3 regions of the Mesorhizobium sp. M1406 genome follow, and region 1 is predicted to be linked to each of the others. Evidence: predicted binding sites of a transcription regulator. Region 1 holds the regulator's gene; each other region holds the start of a gene.
The links. Region 1 encodes LexA, which represses DNA repair genes until DNA is damaged. Its sites were predicted from a motif close to TGTTCNNNNTGTGTTCNG; they were not measured.

Region 1 (6,541 bases):
CTGGCTCCGCCCACGCGGCCGGCCAGCGGTCGCTGCCGGCGATGTTCGCGCCATTGGCATAGGCATCGTCCCAATCGACAATGTGACGTTCGAACATCTGTGCCCTCCCCAGAACGGCATCGCTTGTGACCTAGCAATGACCACCGCCACGCCATGCGTCAATGCTCCGGAACAAAACATTTTAGGCTTGAAACAAATTTCGACTGGTGCGATCCTGCCATGACGAACAGCCGACAAAATGGGAGGTCTGCTGTGCTGCCCTGCCCCGCTGATGCTCATCCTTTCTCGGTGGCATCGTCGAGCAGGCACGATTGGTGGCGCGAAGCCTCCCGCGAAGGACAGGAACTTCAAATCCACCACACCGGCCAGGCGCCTCGCGCACCGGCCAGGCAGCAGACGGGATAGCGGCGACATGCTTGGGCCTTCAGCGCATATCGACACGTTCACGCGCGATCACTTGCCGCCGCCGGAGCAATGGCCGGACTTCCTGCTCGAAGGTTTCGACTATCCCGAACGCCTCAACGCCGGCGTCGAACTGACCGACAGGCTGGTCGAGAAGGGCCTCGGTGACCACACCGCGCTGATCGGCAATGGCCGCCGCCGCACCTACAAGGAACTGTCCGACTGGACGAACAGGCTGGCCCATGCGCTGGTCGAGAATTATGGCATCAGGCCAGGCAACCGGGTGCTGATCCGTTCGGCCAACAACCCCGCCATGGTCGCCTGCTGGCTGGCCGCCACCAAGGCCGGCGCCGTGGTCGTCAACACCATGCCGATGCTGCGCGCCGGCGAACTCGCCAAGATCGTCGACAAGGCGGAAATCACCATCGCGCTCTGCGACACCAGGCTGATGGACGAGATGACCGCCTGCGCCAAGGACAGCGCGTTCCTCAAACAGGTCATCGGCTTCGATGGCACCGCCAACCATGATGCCGAACTCGATCGTGCCGCTCTCGACAAGCCGGTTATCTTCACCGCCGTCGACACCGGCCGCGACGATGTCGCTCTGCTCGGCTTCACCTCGGGCACGACAGGCGTGCCGAAAGCGACGATGCATTTCCACCGCGACCTCCTGATCATCGCCGACGCCTATGCCCGCGAAATCCTCCAGGTGACGCCGGACGATATCTTTGTCGGTTCGCCGCCGCTCGCCTTCACCTTCGGCCTTGGCGGGCTCGCCATCTTCCCGCTGCGCTTCGGTGCGGCGGCGACGCTGCTGGAACAGGCGACGCCACCCAACATGATCCACATTATCGAGACCTACAGGGCGACGATCTCCTTCACCGCGCCGACCGCGTATCGCGCCATGCTGAAGGCCATGGATGAAGGGGCCGATTTGTCGTCGCTGCGCGTCGCCGTTTCGGCCGGTGAAACCTTGCCCGCACCGGTTTTCGAGGAGTGGACGCAAAAGACCGGCAAGCCGATTCTCGACGGCATCGGCGCCACCGAAATGCTGCACATCTTCATCTCCAATCGCCTCATCGACATGAAGCCCGCTTCGACCGGCAAGCCGGTGGGCGGCTACGAGGCGCGCATCGTCGACGACGAGATGCGCGAGGTGCCGCGCGGCACAACCGGCAGGCTGGCGGTGCGAGGCCCGACCGGCTGCCGCTACATGGCCGATGACAGGCAGAAAGAATACGTGCGCGACGGCTGGAACCTCACCGGCGACACCTTCACCCAGGACGAAGACGGCTTCTTCCATTTCGCCGCACGCTCCGACGACATGATCGTCAGCGCCGGCTACAACATTGCCGGGCCCGAAGTCGAGGCAGCACTCCTGTCGCATCCTGACGTCGCCGAATGCGCGGTGATCGGCGCGGACGATGCCGAACGCGGCCAGATCGTCGAGGCGCATGTCGTGCTGGTGCAGGGCGTGGCGCCTGACGCGTTGACCACCAAGCGCCTGCAGGATCACGTCAAGGCAACGATCGCGCCCTATAAATACCCGCGGTCGGTGAAATTCATCGCCGCTCTGCCCAAGACCCAGACCGGCAAGATCCAACGCTTCCGGCTGCGCACGGAGAAAATCAATTGAGCGAACCATACGATCCGGCGTCCGAAGGCGCACAGATGTCGTTCAACGAGCGCATGTCCTACAGCGACTATCTGCATCTGGAGAAGGTGCTGGAGGCCCAGACGCCGCTGTCGTCAGCGCATGACGAGATGCTGTTCATCATCCAGCACCAGACCTCGGAACTGTGGATGAAACTCGCCCTGCACGAGATTGGTGCCGCGATCCGCTCGATCCGCGCCGATCGCCTCGAGCCGAGCTTCAAGATGCTGTCGCGCGTCGCCCGCATTTTCGAACAACTGAACAACGCCTGGGACGTGCTGCGGACGATGACGCCCAGCGAATACACCGAGTTCCGCGACGCGCTCGGCCAGTCATCAGGCTTCCAGTCCTGGCAGTATCGCGCCATCGAGTTCATGGCCGGCAACCGCAACCTCGCCATGCTCGGGCCGCACAAGCACCGGCCAGACCTCAGCGGAAAGCTGGAGGCGATCCTGGCGGAGCCGTCGCTCTACGACGAAGCGCTGCTGCTCTTGGCGCGCAACGGATTCGACATCGGCGCTGATGCCAAGCGCACGGACTGGCGTGAGACGCGAGCCGAGAATGAAGAGGTTCTGGTCGCCTGGCAGACCATTTACCGCGACCCGCAGCGCTACTGGATGTTCTACGAACTGGCCGAGAAGCTGGTCGACTTCGAGGACTATTTCCGCCGTTGGCGTTTCAATCATGTCACCACGGTCGAGCGCATCATCGGCCTGAAACGCGGCACCGGCGGCACGTCGGGTGCTTCGTACCTGAAGAAGATGCTCGAGATCGTGCTGTTCCCGGAGCTGTGGACGGTCCGCACACGGCTCTGACATCATCGAAATGAGAACAGGCACACCGAGGGGACGCGCTTGCAGCGGGAACCCTTCGCGAACAACCGAGGACTGAACGACCATGAGTGGAATTCCTGATCTCGCTGCGATCGAAGCGATGGATGCCACGGATCCGCTGCGTGCCATGCGCGATCGTTTCATTTTGCCAGAGGGGGTGATCTATCTCGACGGCAATTCACTTGGGGCGGCATCACATGCCGTTTTCGGCGAGTTGCAGCAAGCGGCGACCCAGGAATGGGCCCAGGATCTCATCCGGGCCTGGAATACAGCCGGATGGTTCGAGATGCCGATCGAACTCGGCGATCAGCTTGGACGCCTGATCGGAGCCGCGGCCGGCCAGACCGTCGTCTGCGACACGACGTCGACCAACATCTACAAGGTGTTGCATGCGGCGATGGAGATGCGGCCCGGCCGGTTGGCCATCGTCGCCGAGGGTGACAGTTTTCCCACCGACCTGTACATCGCCGAAGGCGTGGCCTCGACCCGGGATGGCGCCTTGCTGCGCCTCGCGGGCGTCGACGCGCCAACCATCGAGGAGCTGATCGACGAAAGCGTCGCGGTGGTGCTGGTCAACCACGTCAATTACAAATCCGGTGAACTGCGCGACATGACGGCGCTGACGCGCAAGGCCCATGCGGCCGGAGCGCTGATCGTCTGGGATCTCTGCCACACCGCGGGCGCTCTGCCGGTCGAGCTCGATCATGCAAATGCTGATTTCGCTGTCGGCTGCACCTACAAATACCTCAACGGCGGTCCGGGCGCGCCAGCCTTCATCTATGCCGCCCAGCGCCACCACGGCGAGATCAGCCAGCCACTCAGCGGCTGGTGGGGGCATGCGAGGCCCTTTGCCTTCGAACGGGGTTATGTTGCCGGCACCGGTATCCGCCGCTTTCTGTGCGGCACGCAGCCGGTCCTGTCGATGCGGGCGCTCAAAGGTGCGCTCGCCATCTGGAACGACGTCGACATGGCGGCATTGCGAAAGAAAAGCGTCGCGCTGACCGAACTGTTCATCCAGCTCGTCGAAGCGAAGTGCGGCGCCTATGGTCTCACGCTGGAGAGCACCCGAGATGCGACCAAGCGCGGCAGCCAGGTGTCGTTCCTTCACGATCAGGGCTATCAAATCATGCGGGCGCTGATCGAGCGCGGCGTGATCGGTGACTTCCGCGCGCCGTCAGCCATCCGTTTCGGATTTACGCCGCTCTATGTCGGCTACAAGGACGTGTGGCTGGCGGTCGAGGTGCTGGAAGACATTCTGCGCACGAGTGCATGGAAGGACCAGCGTTTCGCCGTCAAGGAGGCCGTAACCTGACGCGGCCGTCCCGACGATCTGTCGTCGCGTCTTGCCCCCAGGTCGGATGACGGAGGACGAATTTTTCGGCTCGCGAATGCGTTCGCCGCTGGTAGCCAGCGCAGGCTGCAATAGATTAACCAAGGTTGGCATTTTGGCTTCGTTTCGTTCACGGCAAACGAACGCCCGGAAAGCTGGAAATGCGCCCGTCGCGGATCCATGGGCAGCTCATGCCAGGCTTGAGCCAAGGTGGGCCACAGCCCATTAACCATAACAATTTCAATGCCGGCAAGCGCATTGTGACGGCATACAGTCGTCGACGAGGCCCGCTGGCGAGCGCCAATAATTTCGACCCCCTTAATAAATTCATTAAACTTTAAACAGTTGCGGAACACAACTGGAACAGATAGTGTTTGTTCTGGGTTTGTTTTTCCGATTCTGGTTTCAGGTACCTGGGGGCCGCCATGCTGACGCGCAAGCAACACGAACTGCTGATGTTCATCCATGAACGCCTGAAGGAAAGCGGCATTCCGCCATCCTTCGACGAGATGAAGGAGGCGCTCGACCTTGCCTCCAAATCCGGGATTCATCGTTTGATCACGGCACTGGAAGAGCGCGGCTTCATTCGCCGGCTGCCCAACCGGGCACGCGCGCTGGAAGTGCTGCGGCTGCCGGACTCGATCGCACCCGGCCTCAACGCGGCAAAGAAGTTTTCTCCAAGCGTCATCCAGGGCAGTCTTGGTCAGGCCAGTCTCGGCCAGGGCGGCCTTGGCCGGCAGATCAGGCCAGCGTCTTCGCGGATGTCTTCAGCAGGCAATGACGACGACGTGGTCGCCGCCGTGTCGATCCCCGTGATGGGGCGCATCGCCGCCGGTGTGCCGATCGATGCCATCCAGCACCAGACGCATTCGATCTCGGTGCCGCCAGACATGATCATGGGCGGCGAGCACTATGCGCTGGAGGTCAAGGGCGACTCGATGATCGAGGCCGGCATCTTCGACGGCGACACCGTCATCATCCGCAATGCCGATACGGCGAGCCCTGGCGAGATCATCGTGGCGCTGGTGGATGAAGAGGAAGCGACGCTGAAGCGGTTCCGCCGCAAGGGCGCCTCGATTGCTCTCGAAGCCGCCAATCCGGCCTATGAAACCCGTATTTTCGGGCCAGACAGGGTCAAGGTGCAGGGCAAGCTCGTTGGCCTGATCCGCCGCTACTAAGGCAGCTGCGGTTCAACGACTGGCTTCTCGGGTCTCTTGAAGGGCGGCAGTCCCCTCGCCTCGCGTGAAAACTTGCGTTGCGCGTGCCAGGGCCGATATGGCCTGTCCACGGCGAAGCTGATTGTCGCCGGCGCGGTCGCCGATTGGCGATCGAAGAAGACGGCAGCACTGCCTTTGCGGGCCAGTTGCCGTTTGGTGATAACGAGAACCAGCGGGTTGTGACAGGCGTCATAGGCCGTCGCGTCATTGATGACGATCAGGTCGGCGAAACCACAGGCTTTCCAGGTGTCTTTTCGGTCCTCGACATAGGCAATGAACGCGCCGGACGGATGCCTGGCGACGCAAACGCCTGAAGTGCAATAGAACGGTGCTCCCGGCGGCATTTCAGCCGCATCCGCGACGTCGAATTGACCGTCGCCTTCGTCGAACACCTCCGGCACGATGATGCTTTCGGATGTCAGCGCACGCTTCCAGTTGTCGACGGTGAATTCGTTCGGCCTGGCCCGGCTGACCGCGAGTTCGCCGCCGCCGATCGGCAACGCGACCAGCCTTGCGTCCTCCGAGATCAGCACGTCGGGTGCGCGCGTGTCCGAGACCGTCAGCAGGCCGGCAAGCGCGAAAGGAAGAGCTGCCAGCCGCAGCCATGTCGTCGCCATCGTCGCGATGACAAGGGCAATCGCCACCAGGAGGACAGACTGCCGCGAAATCAAGCCGATTGCGTCGACTGGCGAACGCTCGGAAATCCATCCGGACATTGCGATCATCGCCGTCAGGCCTTTGCCCATTACATAAAGAAAGGGGCCGTCGGCGCCGAATGGCATCGCCAGTGCGCTGAGGACTGCGAAAGGCATGACGACCAGTGATACGATCGGCATGATCGCCAGATTGGCGAACAGGCTGAGCGGCGACACACGCTGAAAATGCCAGATGGCAAACAGCGCCGTGGCGCCGCCGGCGATGATGGAAGTCATGGAAAGGCCGCCTGCCGCCAGCAGGAATTTTCGCGTCAGGAAACCAGGCAGCGACCGCTTTGGCGGCGGTGGTCTCGTCTTTCCCGCACGATGCTCCGACCAGCCGGCATAGGCGCCGACCAGCGCCGCGGTTGCGGCGAAGGACATCTGGAAACTCGGGCCGACCACTTCAT
Region 2 (6,541 bases), on a different contig from region 1:
TCGCCATGGCGTGCGCTAGCTGCCGGCTTTCGCTCGACGCCAACGGTACACGCAAGCCGATCGCCGCAAACACGCTTCGCCGCTTGCTGCGCAGCCTGAACAAGGACAATGGAGAGAAGATCATGAGCGGTGTTGCCAGTCTGGTGCCGATGGTAATCGAGCAATCGAGCCGCGGCGAACGCGCCTTCGACATTTTCTCGCGGCTGCTGCGCGAGCGCATCGTCTTCATCAATGGCGAGATCAACGACGACATCTCGGCGCTGGTCTGCGCGCAGTTGCTGTCGCTGGAATCGGACAATCCCGACAAGGAGATCTCGCTCTATATCAACTCGCCGGGCGGCGTGGTGACCAGCGGCTTCGCCATCTACGACACGATGCAATACATCAGCTGCCCGGTGTCGACCGTGTGCATGGGCTTTGCCGCCTCGATGGGTTCTTTCCTGCTGATGGCGGGCACACCGGGGCGTCGTATCTCGCTGCCGAACGCCACCATCCTGCTGCATCAGCCGCTGGGCGGGTTCCAGGGCCAAGCCTCCGACATCCAGCGCCATGCCGAGCGCATCGTCCAGACGAAACGGCACATGGCCGGGCTCTATGCGCAGCATTGCGGACGCACCTATGAGGAGGTCGAACGCACGCTGGACCGCGACCACTTCATGACCGCCCGCGAGGCCCAGACCTGGGGCATCGTCGACCACGTTTTCGACACGCGAAAAAAGGCGGCATAAAGCCAGGCCCGGCTTCCTGCCGGCTTTCGAAGATTTGATGATGCCGGTCTGGTCCCGTCGCCGGCACGCCACTATAGTCCTGGGATGATCGACACTCATCCACCCAGAACATTGCACCGTGTCATCGCCGTTGTAGCGCTCGTGTGCCTTTCGAGCGGCAAGGCCTTCGCCGGCGACAGCTCGGCGCAGGCGCAAAAAGGCGCCCTGCCCGGCGTGGCCGGCGACTATCGCATCGCCAAGCCGGCTCCCGAACCCGACGATGCATTTCCCGGCAACGGCAACGGCCAGTTCAAGATCGGCGATACGGATGTCAGGATTTCCGGCAGCATCACCGTCGATGTCGGAGCCGGCTCAATCGGGCAGCCCCGCCACCGATAGTGGTGCCGGCGTGCTGCGCTGGCATATCGCCAACAAGACATCCGCACATAAAACGGCCCCGCCGTGCTTTGCGCAAACGGACGGGGCCTTTTTGGATCTAAAATCCAACTTCTACCGGGGGCGTACTGCCGGCACTAGATTTCGGATGCAACGCGGCGTCAGCCGACGATCCGACTGCAGTCTCTGATTTTTACGGGGTATGGCAGGTCACGGTTTGTCGGGTGGCGCAAACGCTAAACCCTGGCACTTATGCCTGCCGCCGCTCCAGTAACGACTGGAACCCTGTGGGACGATCCGGTGGCGTCATAGCTCCGCTCCTTTTTGTCCATTGCGACGTTGTCGTCCGAAGCACAAATCGCTAATGCCTGCGGCGTCTCGCAGGCCGCCTCTGGGCGGCGAGACCATCGAAAGACGGCCGGCTTCGTTGACTGCCGAAGCTTGCCTCCAGGAGCCGGCGCCCGTCAAGCTTCAATAGCCGGTTACCGAAAAATGTGATCGTCGGGAGGTTACGTGCAAGTCAGTTTTTGCACAGCTTTGTCAGGAGCGTGTTCGGTCTTTGTTCTTTCTACTTGCCCGTTCACGCGAAAGACGCTTAAACGGCTTTTGTCGGGAATTGTGGCGTCTCTCGACGTGGCGGCAAAACTACCTACATAGGGGATGGCTGGGAAAACCCGCCATTCCAGGAAATTCCAGATTCTGAGGCGGCGACCGGCGATGGCCGACCATAAATATCTTTCCATTCGCGGGGCGCGCGAACACAATCTGAAGAATGTCGATCTCGACCTGCCGCGTGACAGCCTGATTGTCATGACCGGCCTGTCGGGTTCCGGCAAGTCGTCGCTTGCCTTCGACACCATCTATGCCGAAGGCCAGCGCCGCTATGTCGAAAGCCTTTCGGCCTACGCCCGGCAATTCCTCGAAATGATGCAGAAGCCTGACGTCGACCAGATCGACGGCCTGTCGCCTGCCATCTCGATCGAGCAGAAGACCACCTCGAAGAACCCGCGTTCGACGGTCGGCACCGTCACCGAGATCTACGACTATATGCGCCTGTTGTTCGCGCGCGTCGGCATCCCCTATTCGCCGGCCACCGGCCTGCCGATCGAGAGTCAGACGGTTTCGCAGATGGTCGACCGCGTGCTGGCGGTCGAGGAAGGCACGCGCCTGTTCATCCTGGCGCCGATGGTGCGCGGCCGCAAAGGCGAGTACCGCAAGGAACTGCTGGAACTGCAGAAGAAGGGCTTTCAACGCGTCAAGGTCGACGGCGTCTTCTACGAGATCGCCGACGTGCCGGCGCTGGACAAGAAGTACAAGCACGACCTCGACGTCGTCGTCGACCGCATCGTCGTGCGCGGCGATCTGGCGACGCGGCTCGCCGACTCCATCGAAACGGCGCTGAAGCTGGCCGATGGGTTGGCGGTAGCCGAATTCGCCGACAAGCCGCTCGACTCCAGCCAGACCGGCGAGGATTCGGTCAACAAGTCGAAGAACGAGACGCATGAGCGCATCCTGTTCTCGGAAAAATTTGCTTGCCCGGTCTCCGGCTTCACCATTCCGGAAATCGAACCGCGCCTGTTCTCGTTCAACAACCCGTTCGGTGCCTGCCCGACCTGCGACGGTCTCGGCAGCCAGCGCGCCATCGATGGCAATCTGATCGTGCCGGACGAAAACATCTCGCTGCGCGACGGCGCCGTCAGCCCGTGGGCTAAGTCGACCTCGCCCTATTATACACAGACGCTGGAAGCGCTGGGCAAGGCCTATGGCTTCAAGCTTGGCGACAAGTTCAAAGACCTGACCGAAGAGGCAAAGGAAGCCATCCTGCGCGGCACCGGAGAGCGCGAGATCACCTTCCAGTATGATGACGGCCTGCGCTCCTACAAGACAACCAAGACGTTCGAAGGCGTCATCCCCAATCTCGAGCGCCGCTGGAAGGAGACCGAATCCGCCTGGATGCGCGAGGAGATCGAGCGCTTCATGTCGGCCACGCCCTGCCCGGTCTGCAAGGGCTACCGCCTGAAGCCCGAGTCGCTTGCGGTGAAGATCGCCGGCAGGCACATCGGCGAAGTCACCGAACTTTCGATCCGCAAGGCCGACCAGTGGTTCACCGACCTGCCCGCGTCGCTCAACGACAAGCAGAACGAGATCGCGGTGCGCGTGCTCAAGGAGATCCGCGAGCGGCTGCGCTTCCTCAACGATGTCGGGCTCGATTATCTGACGCTGTCGCGCAATTCGGGCACGCTGTCCGGCGGTGAGAGCCAGCGCATCCGGCTGGCGTCGCAGATCGGCTCCGGCCTCACCGGCGTGCTCTATGTGCTGGACGAGCCGTCGATCGGTCTGCATCAGCGCGACAATGCGCGCCTGCTCGATACGCTCAAGCACCTGCGCGACATCGGCAACACGGTGATCGTCGTCGAGCATGACGAGGACGCCATCCTGCATGCAGACTATGTCGTCGACATGGGCCCGGCCGCCGGCATCCACGGCGGCGAGATCATTGCCCAGGGCACGCCGCAGCAAGTCATGGCCAACCCCAATTCGATCACCGGCAAATATTTGTCGGGCGCGCTCGAAGTGGCGACGCCCGGCGTGCGCCGCGAGGCGAAGAAAAACCGGCGCCTCAAAATCGTCGGCGCGCGCGGCAACAATCTGAAGAACGTCACCGCCGAAATCCCCCTCGGCACCTTCACCGCCGTCACCGGCGTGTCGGGCGGAGGCAAGTCGACCTTCCTGATCGAGACGCTGTTCAAGGCCGCCTCGCGCCGCATCATGGGCTCGCGCGAGCACCCGGCCGATCATGATCGCATCGAGGGCCTCGAATTCCTCGACAAGGTCATCGACATCGACCAGTCGCCGATCGGCAGGACCCCGCGCTCCAACCCGGCCACCTATACCGGCGCCTTCACGCCGATCCGCGACTGGTTCGCGGGCCTTCCCGAGGCCAAGGCGCGTGGCTATCAGCCCGGCCGCTTCTCGTTCAACGTCAAGGGCGGGCGCTGCGAAGCCTGTCAGGGCGACGGTGTCATCAAGATCGAGATGCACTTCCTGCCCGACGTCTACGTCACCTGCGACGTCTGTCACGGCAAGCGCTACAACAGAGAGACGCTCGATGTCCTGTTCAAGGGCAAGTCGATCGCCGACGTGCTCGACATGACCGTCGAGGAAGGCGTCGACTTCTTCGCCGCAGTGCCCGGTGTGCGCGACAAGCTCGATACGCTGAAACAGGTCGGCCTCGGCTACATCCATATCGGCCAGCAGGCGACGACGCTGTCGGGCGGCGAGGCGCAGCGCATCAAGCTCGCCAAGGAACTGTCACGCAAGGCGACGGGGAAGACGCTCTACATCCTGGACGAGCCGACCACCGGCCTGCACTTCCACGACGTCGCCAAGCTCCTGGAAGTGCTGCACGAGCTGGTCGACCAGGGCAACACGGTGGTGGTCATCGAGCACAATCTCGAAGTCATCAAGACCGCCGACTGGGTGCTCGACCTCGGCCCAGAAGGTGGCGACGGCGGCGGCGAGTTGGTGGCCTCCGGCACGCCGGAAGCGATCGTGCGCGAAAAGCGCAGCTACACCGGCCAGTTCCTCAAGGAGCTCCTGGAGCGACGCCCCGGAGGCAAGCGCGAAGCGGCGGAGTGATGATCCGGCCGGTTGGCGCCTGGAGAGCTTTTTGAATGACAATCCGAAGAGCGCTTGCCGGTGATCTCCAAACTGTCGTGTCGCTAACCGAAGCCGCCTATGCACCCTACAGCGCCCTGTTCGGTGCATCGCCGATCCCGGTCACCGAGGACTATGCGCCGCGCATCGCGCGTGGCGAGGTCTGGCTTCTGGAGAGCGGCGGCGAGATGGCCGGAGCGCTCACCGTGGAGCGGCATGACGATCATGCGATGATCTTTTCCGTCGCGGTTGCCCCGGCCTTTCAAGGCAAAGGCCTCGGCATCGCCCTGCTCAAACACGCCGACGAGCAGACGCGCCTGTGGCGCCTGCCCGAGGTGCGGCTCTACACCAACGCCAGGATGGAGCGGAACATCGCGCTCTATCTGGCCTATGGTTTCCATGAAACGGGGCGCAGGCCCAATCCCCATCGGCCAGGATGGGTACTCGTCGACATGGCAAAACCAGTCGGTGAAACGGCCTGATCTTCTGAACTCGGCCAGATTTCTTCACTTGGGAGGATGACAATGAGCACATCGGGAACAATCCGCGCCGGCATGGGCGGCTGGACCTTCGAGCCCTGGGACACGTCCTTCTATCCCGACAAGCTGTCGAAGGCCAAACAGTTGCAATACGCCACCCGGCAGGTGCCGACCATCGAGGTCAATGGCACCTATTATTCCAGCTTCAAGGAGCCGACCTTCGTCAAATGGGCAAGCGAGGCGCCGGACGGTTTCGTCTATGCGCTGAAGGGCAACCGCTTCGTCACCAACCGCCGCGTGCTTGGCGAGGCCGGCGAATCGATGATGCGCTTCCTCGGCTCGGGTGTGGCGGCACTCGGCGAAAAGCTCGGGCCGATCCTGTGGCAGTTCGCGCCGACGAAAAAGTTCGATCCGGACGATTTTGAAGCTTTTTTGAAACTGCTGCCGGAAAAGCAGGACGGCGTCGCGCTGCGCCACGCGGTCGAGGTGCGCAACGACAGTTTTGTCGTGCCGGAATTCGCGGCGCTGGCGCGCAAGTACAAGGTGGCGATCGTCTATGCCGACCATGCCAAATATCCTGATATCGCCGACGTTACCGGTGATTTCGTCTATGCACGGCTGCAGACCGGCAGTGACGACAATCCCGACTGCTACACGGCAAGGGGTCTCGATGAATGGGCCGCGCGGGCAAAGGTCTGGGCGGCGGGCAAGCAGCCGGCCGACCTGCGGCGTGCCGATCCCGCCACCGATGCACCGGCCCAGCCGCGCGACGTGTTCGTCTACTTCATCACCGAGGGCAAGGCGCGCGCGCCGTTCGGCGCCATGGCATTGATGAAGCGAGTGAGTTAGAGTGGCGGATCTCCGCCCGGCGCCTTACTTTGGAACCTGCCCGGCGCTTTGATCGTTCTATGCTGTCAGGCGGCGACGCGTGCGACCATCGCCAACGCTTAGCCACCAATCCCGCAAGTCCCTGCAAAGAAGGGCAAGGACAGATGGCTATCATTATCCTCGGTGCATTGCTTACCGTAGCTGGCGTTGTGTACATGGCAGGCGCTGCCCTTCGGCGCGGACGGCTTAGCGATCCCGCGCCTGTGGTTCCGGATCGCCCGATACCAAACCTCGCAACACCAGGCCCGACGCTCGAGCCACGCCGGCGGGGGCTCGGTTTCCTCGGCCTGTCGCAGAATTGGCCGGGCCTGTTGATGATGGGCATCGGCCTAGCCCTGCTGTTGTTGTCGGCGCTCTTCTGACACGGCGAAATCTCGACATCTTCACTGATATCGTAACCTTATCGATACTTCC
Region 3 (6,541 bases), on a different contig from region 1:
GACGCGCTTGGCCGCCTCTTCCATCTCGCGGGTGTAGACGACGACGCGGCCACGCCCGGAGCGCTTGGCGTGATAGAGCGCCGTTTCCGCCTTGTTGATGAGGATCTCGGTGGTCTCGTCACCCGAATAGAACAGCGAGCAACCGACCGAAGCCGTGAGCCTGGCGGTGCGTTCGCCGACATCGTAGGGCGCCGACAGGATCTCGATCAGCATACGGGATTTTTCAGCCGCCGCCTCCTCGCTGAACACCATCGGATACAGAAAAGCGTATTCGTCGGCGCCGATGCGGCAGACCGTGGAATAGTCGTCCATCGAGGCGCGCAGCCGCATCGCCACCTGGATCAGGATGTCGTCACCGGCCTTGTGTCCGAACAGGTCGTTGATCGGCTTGAAGCCGTCCAGGTCGAGGATGCCGACGGTGAAGGGCGCGGGGTCGTCGGCACGGTCGCTGATCAGGCGATCGACCTTGTCGAAGAAGCGGCGATGGTTGCCAAGCCCGGTCAACGGATCTGTGAATGCCAGATCCGTGCTCTCCCTGTTTGCCTGACCGGTGCCAAACGAAGTTTGCATCGGTGTCCCTGTTTTGTGACGTCGGAATTTATTTCGAGACTGGCAGCAAACCCTTTAGGAAACGTATCGCGAAATAGATTTTTCACGGGTAAAGCGCATGACCTTCGGGAAGGTCGAGACGGGGTGCGTCAAACCTTTGTTTTCACGCACGTCTTCAGTCGTTTCCCGCCGCTGGATGACGCGGCGCCTCGCCTTGTCTCCATGTGGCCGGCAAGATCGGGGCCGGCCTGGCTTTGCGCCTTGCATATGCCAATCCTGGAAATGTCGCGATTGGCAGACGCACGGTGAGCCTGTACAGGCAAGACAGTCGCATCCGAGTCCGCCGGAGACCCGCCATGAAGTTGAAAATCGCCGTCCAGATGGACCACATCTCCACCGTGTCGATCACCGGCGACACCTCGTTCGCGCTGTCGCTGGAAGCGCAGCGGCGCGGCCACCAACTGTTCCACTACACGCCCGAGCGGCTGTCGCTGCGCGACGGCAAGGTGTTTGCCCGCATCGAGGAAATGCAGGTGCGCGACGAGAAGGGCAGCCACTATTCGCTGGGCGAGAAGGTGCGCACCGATCTGTCGGAGATGGACGTCGTCCTGCTCAGGCAGGATCCGCCCTTCGACATGAACTACATCACCACCACGCATATCCTTGAACGCATCCATCCCAAGACGCTGGTCGTCAACGATCCGGCCTGGGTGCGCAACAGCCCGGAAAAGATCTTCGTCACCGAATTTGCCGACCTGATGCCGGACACGCTGATCACCAAGGATCCGATTGAGGTCGCCGCCTTTCGCAAGGAGTTCGGCGACATCATCATCAAGCCGCTCTACGGCAATGGCGGCGCCGGCATCTTCCATCTGCACGAGGCCGACCGCAACCTTGCCTCGCTGCTCGAAATGTTCGGCCAGATGTTCCGCGAGCCCTATATCGTGCAGCGCTATCTGAAGGACGTTCGCAAGGGCGACAAGCGCATCATCCTGATCGACGGCGAACCGGTCGGTGCCATCAACCGGGTGCCGGCCGAACACGATTCCCGCTCCAACATGCATGTCGGCGGCCGCGCCGAAAAGACCGAGCTGACGGAACGCGAGCGCGAGATTTGCGCCCGCATCGGGCCGGCGCTGAAAGAGCGCGGCTTCATCCTCGTCGGAATCGATGTCATCGGCGACTACATGACCGAGATCAACGTGACCTCGCCGACCGGCGTGCGCGAAGTGCAGCGCTTCGGCGGCGCCGACATCGCCAGCCTGTTCTGGGACGCGGTCGAGGACAAGCGACGGAAGTAACCGTCTTCATTTGGTCTTAATCATGTTCCGCTTTTTGCAACCGAGCTCTATTCGGTTGCAACCTGCGCGCTAACGTGTTCCTGTAATGTTCTTGATTTGGCCGGGGAATTGTGATTGTCTCGCCAAAGGGGCTCTAACGCCCTAACAGCGCGGGCTCGGGCAAGCCCACAATCGGGGTGGGAAAATGGTGGCGCGGGTTCGCACGGTCGCTTTCCAGGGCATCGAGGCCGTGCCGGTCGACGTGCAGGTGATGATCGCGCCCGGCAAGGTCAACATGCATATAGTCGGCCTTGGCGACAAGGCGGTGGCGGAAAGCCGCGAGCGGGTGCAGGCGGCGCTGCATGCATCGGGCCTGTCGATGCCGTCGAAGAAGGTCACGGTCAATCTGGCGCCCGCCGACCTGCCGAAGGAGGGCAGCCATTACGACCTGCCGATCGCGCTCGGCCTGATGGCGGCCCTTGGCGCGATACCCGGCGACATGCTGGCCGGCTATGTCGTGCTCGGCGAATTGTCGCTCGACGGCACGATTGCCGCGGTCGCCGGCGCCTTGCCTGCGGCGATTGCCGCCAATGCAGAGGGCAAGGGCCTGATCTGCCCATTTGCCTGCGGGCCGGAAGCGGCCTGGGCAGGCAAGGAAATCGACATTCTGGCGCCGCGCAGCCTGATCGCTATCGCCAATCATTTTCGCGGCACGCAGGTGCTGTCGCGGCCGGAAGCCGGCATCCACGCCGCGGCGCGCGACCTGCCCGACCTTGCCGACATCAAGGGCCAGGAGACCGCCAAGCGGGCGCTGGAAGTGGCTGCGGCCGGGGGTCATAACCTTCTGATGATCGGGCCGCCCGGCTCGGGCAAATCGATGCTGGCGCAGCGGCTGCCGTCGATCCTGCCGCCGCTGGCGCCGAAGGAATTGCTTGAGGTCTCGATGATCGCCTCGGTGGCGGGAGAACTCGGCGAAGGCAAGTTGACCGACCGGCGGCCGTTCCGCGCGCCGCACCATTCGGCCTCGATGGCGGCGATGGTCGGCGGTGGCATCCGCGCACGGCCGGGCGAAGTGTCGCTCGCCCATCATGGAGTGCTGTTTCTCGACGAGTTTCCCGAATTCACGCCGCAGACGCTCGATGCGCTGCGCCAGCCGCTCGAGACCGGCGACTGCATGATCGCGCGCGCCAATCATCGCGTCACCTATCCGGCGCGCATTCAACTGGTCGCGGCGATGAACCCGTGCCGCTGCGGCATGGCTGGCGAGCCGGGCTATCGCTGCCTGCGCGGCGAGCGCTGCCGCACCGACTACCAGGCGCGCATCTCGGGCCCGTTGCTCGACCGCATCGATCTCCGGATCGAGGTGCCGGCGGTCTCGGCCAGCGATCTGATCCGGCCCGACCGGGCGGAGAAAAGCGCCGATGTGGCGCTGCGCGTGGCGCAAGCCCGCACCATCCAGCGCGAGCGCTTCGAGCGGCTCGGCGCCACCCGCGCCACCACCAACGCGCATTGCTCGCCCTCTGTCATCGAGGAGATCGCCATGCCTGACGCCGCCGGCCTCTCGCTGCTCAAGGACGCCAGCGAAAAGCTCGCCTTTTCGGCACGGGCTTACCACCGGGTGCTGAAAGTGGCGCGCACGCTGGCCGATCTCGACACCAGCGAAACCGTCGGCCGCATCCACCTGGCAGAGGCAATTTCCTACCGCATGAGTTCGGAGCGCATGGCGCAGGCCGCGTAGGCTGCTGACTGCCGATCACTATGCTTGCGGTTGTGATCTTGGTCCCTGCCGTCGAAAATCCGGCAGCATGTTAGCGCGTCAAGCCAACCCTGCCGAACGACCATTCACCAGGGCCACAACATCAACGGTGACGTTGGGTCTGCCGGCGTCGCACGGGCGTCGGACACTTCCGGTGCTCGCCTGAATATCAAGTGAACAACGAGGCCGAAATATCCCGCCTGAAGCACGACCATTGCAAGAATGGCCCATCCGAACGCCACCCAGACCGATCCGGCTTCAATGTAGGCCCAGATCGCCACGATGATTGTGGTGGCGGACATGCCCACCAGGAACCGCGGAAAATACATCGTTTTGCCACCCGCTTGACCACCCGTTAGTTAAGTTTTCACTAATTTAGCAAATTTGCAAGCTTACGGGATCAAGATGCGCGCCTCGTCGCGTTGGCGACGCCACGTTGCCTTCCGCGATCACGCCATAACCATTCCCTTACGAATCGACCATCTCTGCGGTGCGGCGGACCTGATTGTCCGCTTGGCCGGCGTCCTCACCACCCAACGGCCCCCACCGAACGGGCGCCGGCCCTTTTTTCCTCGTCCAGAAGCGTGGCCGTCGTCGATGCCGGACTAAAGCCTTGGCTGCTGCATTGGACATTCCTTATTCAGACAATACGAATATGGTGGCAGCAGAGGGTGTACCGCTATGTTCATAGACTATTACGAAGTTTTGGAAGTCAGCCCGAACGCCAACTCGGAGACGCTGGAGCGCATATTCCGCTATTTTGCGATGCGCTATCATCCAGACAATCAGCAGACTGGCGATGAAGCGCGCTTCAGCGAAATCGTGGAAGCCCACAATACGCTCAAGGATCCGGTCAAGCGCGCTCAATATGACATCGCGTATAAAGACCACGCCGGCCTTCGCCGCGAGTTGACCGAGGAAGCCAGCAACACCAAAGGCATCGAGCGGGATGTCGTGATCCAGGCCAAACTGCTCTCGCTGCTTTACGCGAAGCGCCGTCACGACGTCACCAATCCGGGGATCGGAGATGTAGAACTTGAACGCTTGTCAGGCTGTCCGCGAGAACATCTCGAGTTTCATCTCTGGTATCTAAAAGCAAAAGGCTGGATAGCAAGAGTGGAAAACGGGACGATCGCGATTACGGTGGAAGGCGTCGATCGCGTCAACTCCGAATACCGCCGCGATCCCACCATTCGGCTCCTGGACCACACAGCTTCCTAAGGCCTTCTCTCTGGCCGGCAGCAGGGTCGAAGACCTGCCGCCCATTGACGGCAGCAGCCGCTGGTCGAGAAGAAAAACCCCAGCCGATCAAGACCGTCGACGACAATTTCGCCGCCGCTTGTGCCTGTTCAGCCCTGCTTCGCCTTCAATTCCAGCCGTCGCGCGTGCAGCACCGGCTCGGTGTAGCCGTTGGGCTGATTGCTGCCCTTGAACACCAGGTCGCAGGCCGCCTGGAAGGCGATCGAGTTGTCGAAGTCGGGCGCCATCGGGCGGTAGAGCGGATCGCCGACATTCTGCCGGTCGACGATGGTCGCCATGCGCTGCAAGGCATCCATCACCTGGATGCGCGAGCAGACATGGTGGCGCAGCCAGTTGGCGATGTGCTGCGAGGAGATGCGCAGCGTGGCACGGTCTTCCATCAGCCCGACATCGTTGATGTCTGGCACTTTCGAACAGCCGACGCCCTGGTCGATCCAGCGCACGACGTAGCCGAGAATGCCTTGCGCGTTGTTGTCGAGTTCGCGCTGGATCTCGTCCGGCGTCCAGTTCGGCCGAACCGCCACCGGCACCGACAGGATGTCATCGAGCTTCGCCTTGGGCCGGCTCTTCAGCGCCGCCTGCACGGCATGCACATCGACCTTGTGGTAGTGGGTGGCGTGCAGCGTCGCCGCCGTCGGCGACGGCACCCAGGCGGTGTTGGCGCCGGCCTTGGGGTGGGCGATCTTCTCGACCAGCATCGCCGCCATCAGATCCGGCATCGCCCACATGCCCTTGCCGATCTGGGCACGGCCGGCCAGGCCGCATTCGAGCCCGGTGTCGACATTCCAGGCCTCGTAGGCGGAAATCCAGGCGGCCTGCTTCATGTCGCCCTTGCGGATCATCGGGCCGGCTTCCATCGAGGTATGGATCTCGTCGCCGGTGCGGTCGAGGAAGCCGGTGTTGATGAACACCACGCGCTCTTTCGCGGCGCGGATGGCCTCCTTGAGGTTGACGGTGGTGCGCCGTTCTTCGTCCATGATGCCCATCTTGACGGTGTTCCTGGCCATGCCGAGCAGGGCCTCGACACGGTCGAATATCTCGACGGCGAAGGCGACTTCCTCCGGCCCGTGCATCTTGGGTTTCACGACATACATCGAGCCCGCGCGGGAGTTCATCCGCCGCCCCTCAGGCCCGACATCGTGCAGCGCGATCAGCGCCGTCATCGCCGCATCCATGATGCCCTCCGGCACCTCCTTGCCGTCGCGGTCAAGGATTGCCGGGCTGGTCATGAGGTGACCGACATTCCTGACCAGCATCAGCGAGCGGCCAGGCACGGTCAGCGTGCCGCCGTCAGGGGCGGCGTAGGAGCGGTCGGGGTTGAGCCTGCGGACAAAACTCTTGCCGCCCTTGGTGATCTCTTCCGCCAGGTCGCCCTTCATCAGGCCGAGCCAGTTGCGGTAGACGACGACCTTGTCCTGCGCATCCACCGCCGCGACCGAATCCTCGCAATCCTGGATGGTGGTCAACGCCGATTCCAGAATGACATCGGCGACGCCTGCCGGATCGGTGCGGCCGATCTGGTTGTTGCGGTCGATCACGATCTCGATGTGCAGGCCGTTCCTGACCAGCAGCACGGCACCCGGATTGGCGGCGTCGCCGCGATGGCCGACGAATTGTTTCGGGTTGGCCAGCGTGGTCGAGCCGGCGCCGGCGCCGAGCTTCAGCGCGCCATTGGCCACCGACAGGCCGTTCACGC

Region 2: a site for LexA is predicted at 1,653-1,670, ahead of uvrA (excinuclease ABC subunit UvrA). Genes of this name have one in related genera too.
Region 3: a site for LexA is predicted at 1,926-1,943, ahead of NKH03_RS22150 (YifB family Mg chelatase-like AAA ATPase). Genes of this name have one in related genera too.

The regions. Positions count from the first base shown of each region.
Region 1 covers NZ_JAMYKW010000015.1:37,828-44,368, forward strand. Annotated here, with positions in the region: gene NKH03_RS15190 (hormone-sensitive lipase) at 1-97, opposite strand, end outside; gene NKH03_RS15195 (AMP-binding protein) at 413-2,038, shown strand; gene kynA (tryptophan 2,3-dioxygenase) at 2,035-2,871, shown strand; gene kynU (kynureninase) at 2,954-4,201, shown strand; gene lexA (transcriptional repressor LexA) at 4,645-5,397, shown strand; gene NKH03_RS15215 (ComEC/Rec2 family competence protein) at 5,394-6,541, opposite strand, start outside.
Region 2 covers NZ_JAMYKW010000096.1:6,216-12,756, reverse strand. Annotated here, with positions in the region: gene NKH03_RS32625 (ATP-dependent Clp protease proteolytic subunit) at 123-728, shown strand; gene NKH03_RS32620 (hypothetical protein) at 813-1,106, shown strand; gene uvrA (excinuclease ABC subunit UvrA) at 1,821-4,742, shown strand; gene NKH03_RS32610 (GNAT family N-acetyltransferase) at 4,778-5,242, shown strand; gene NKH03_RS32605 (DUF72 domain-containing protein) at 5,285-6,088, shown strand; gene NKH03_RS32600 (hypothetical protein) at 6,232-6,489, shown strand.
Region 3 covers NZ_JAMYKW010000029.1:60,710-67,250, reverse strand. Annotated here, with positions in the region: gene NKH03_RS22160 (putative bifunctional diguanylate cyclase/phosphodiesterase) at 1-570, opposite strand, end outside; gene gshB (glutathione synthase) at 906-1,850, shown strand; gene NKH03_RS22150 (YifB family Mg chelatase-like AAA ATPase) at 2,035-3,567, shown strand; gene NKH03_RS22145 (exopolysaccharide production repressor protein) at 3,672-3,914, opposite strand; gene NKH03_RS22140 (DnaJ domain-containing protein) at 4,267-4,806, shown strand; gene NKH03_RS22135 (malate synthase G) at 4,935-6,541, opposite strand, start outside.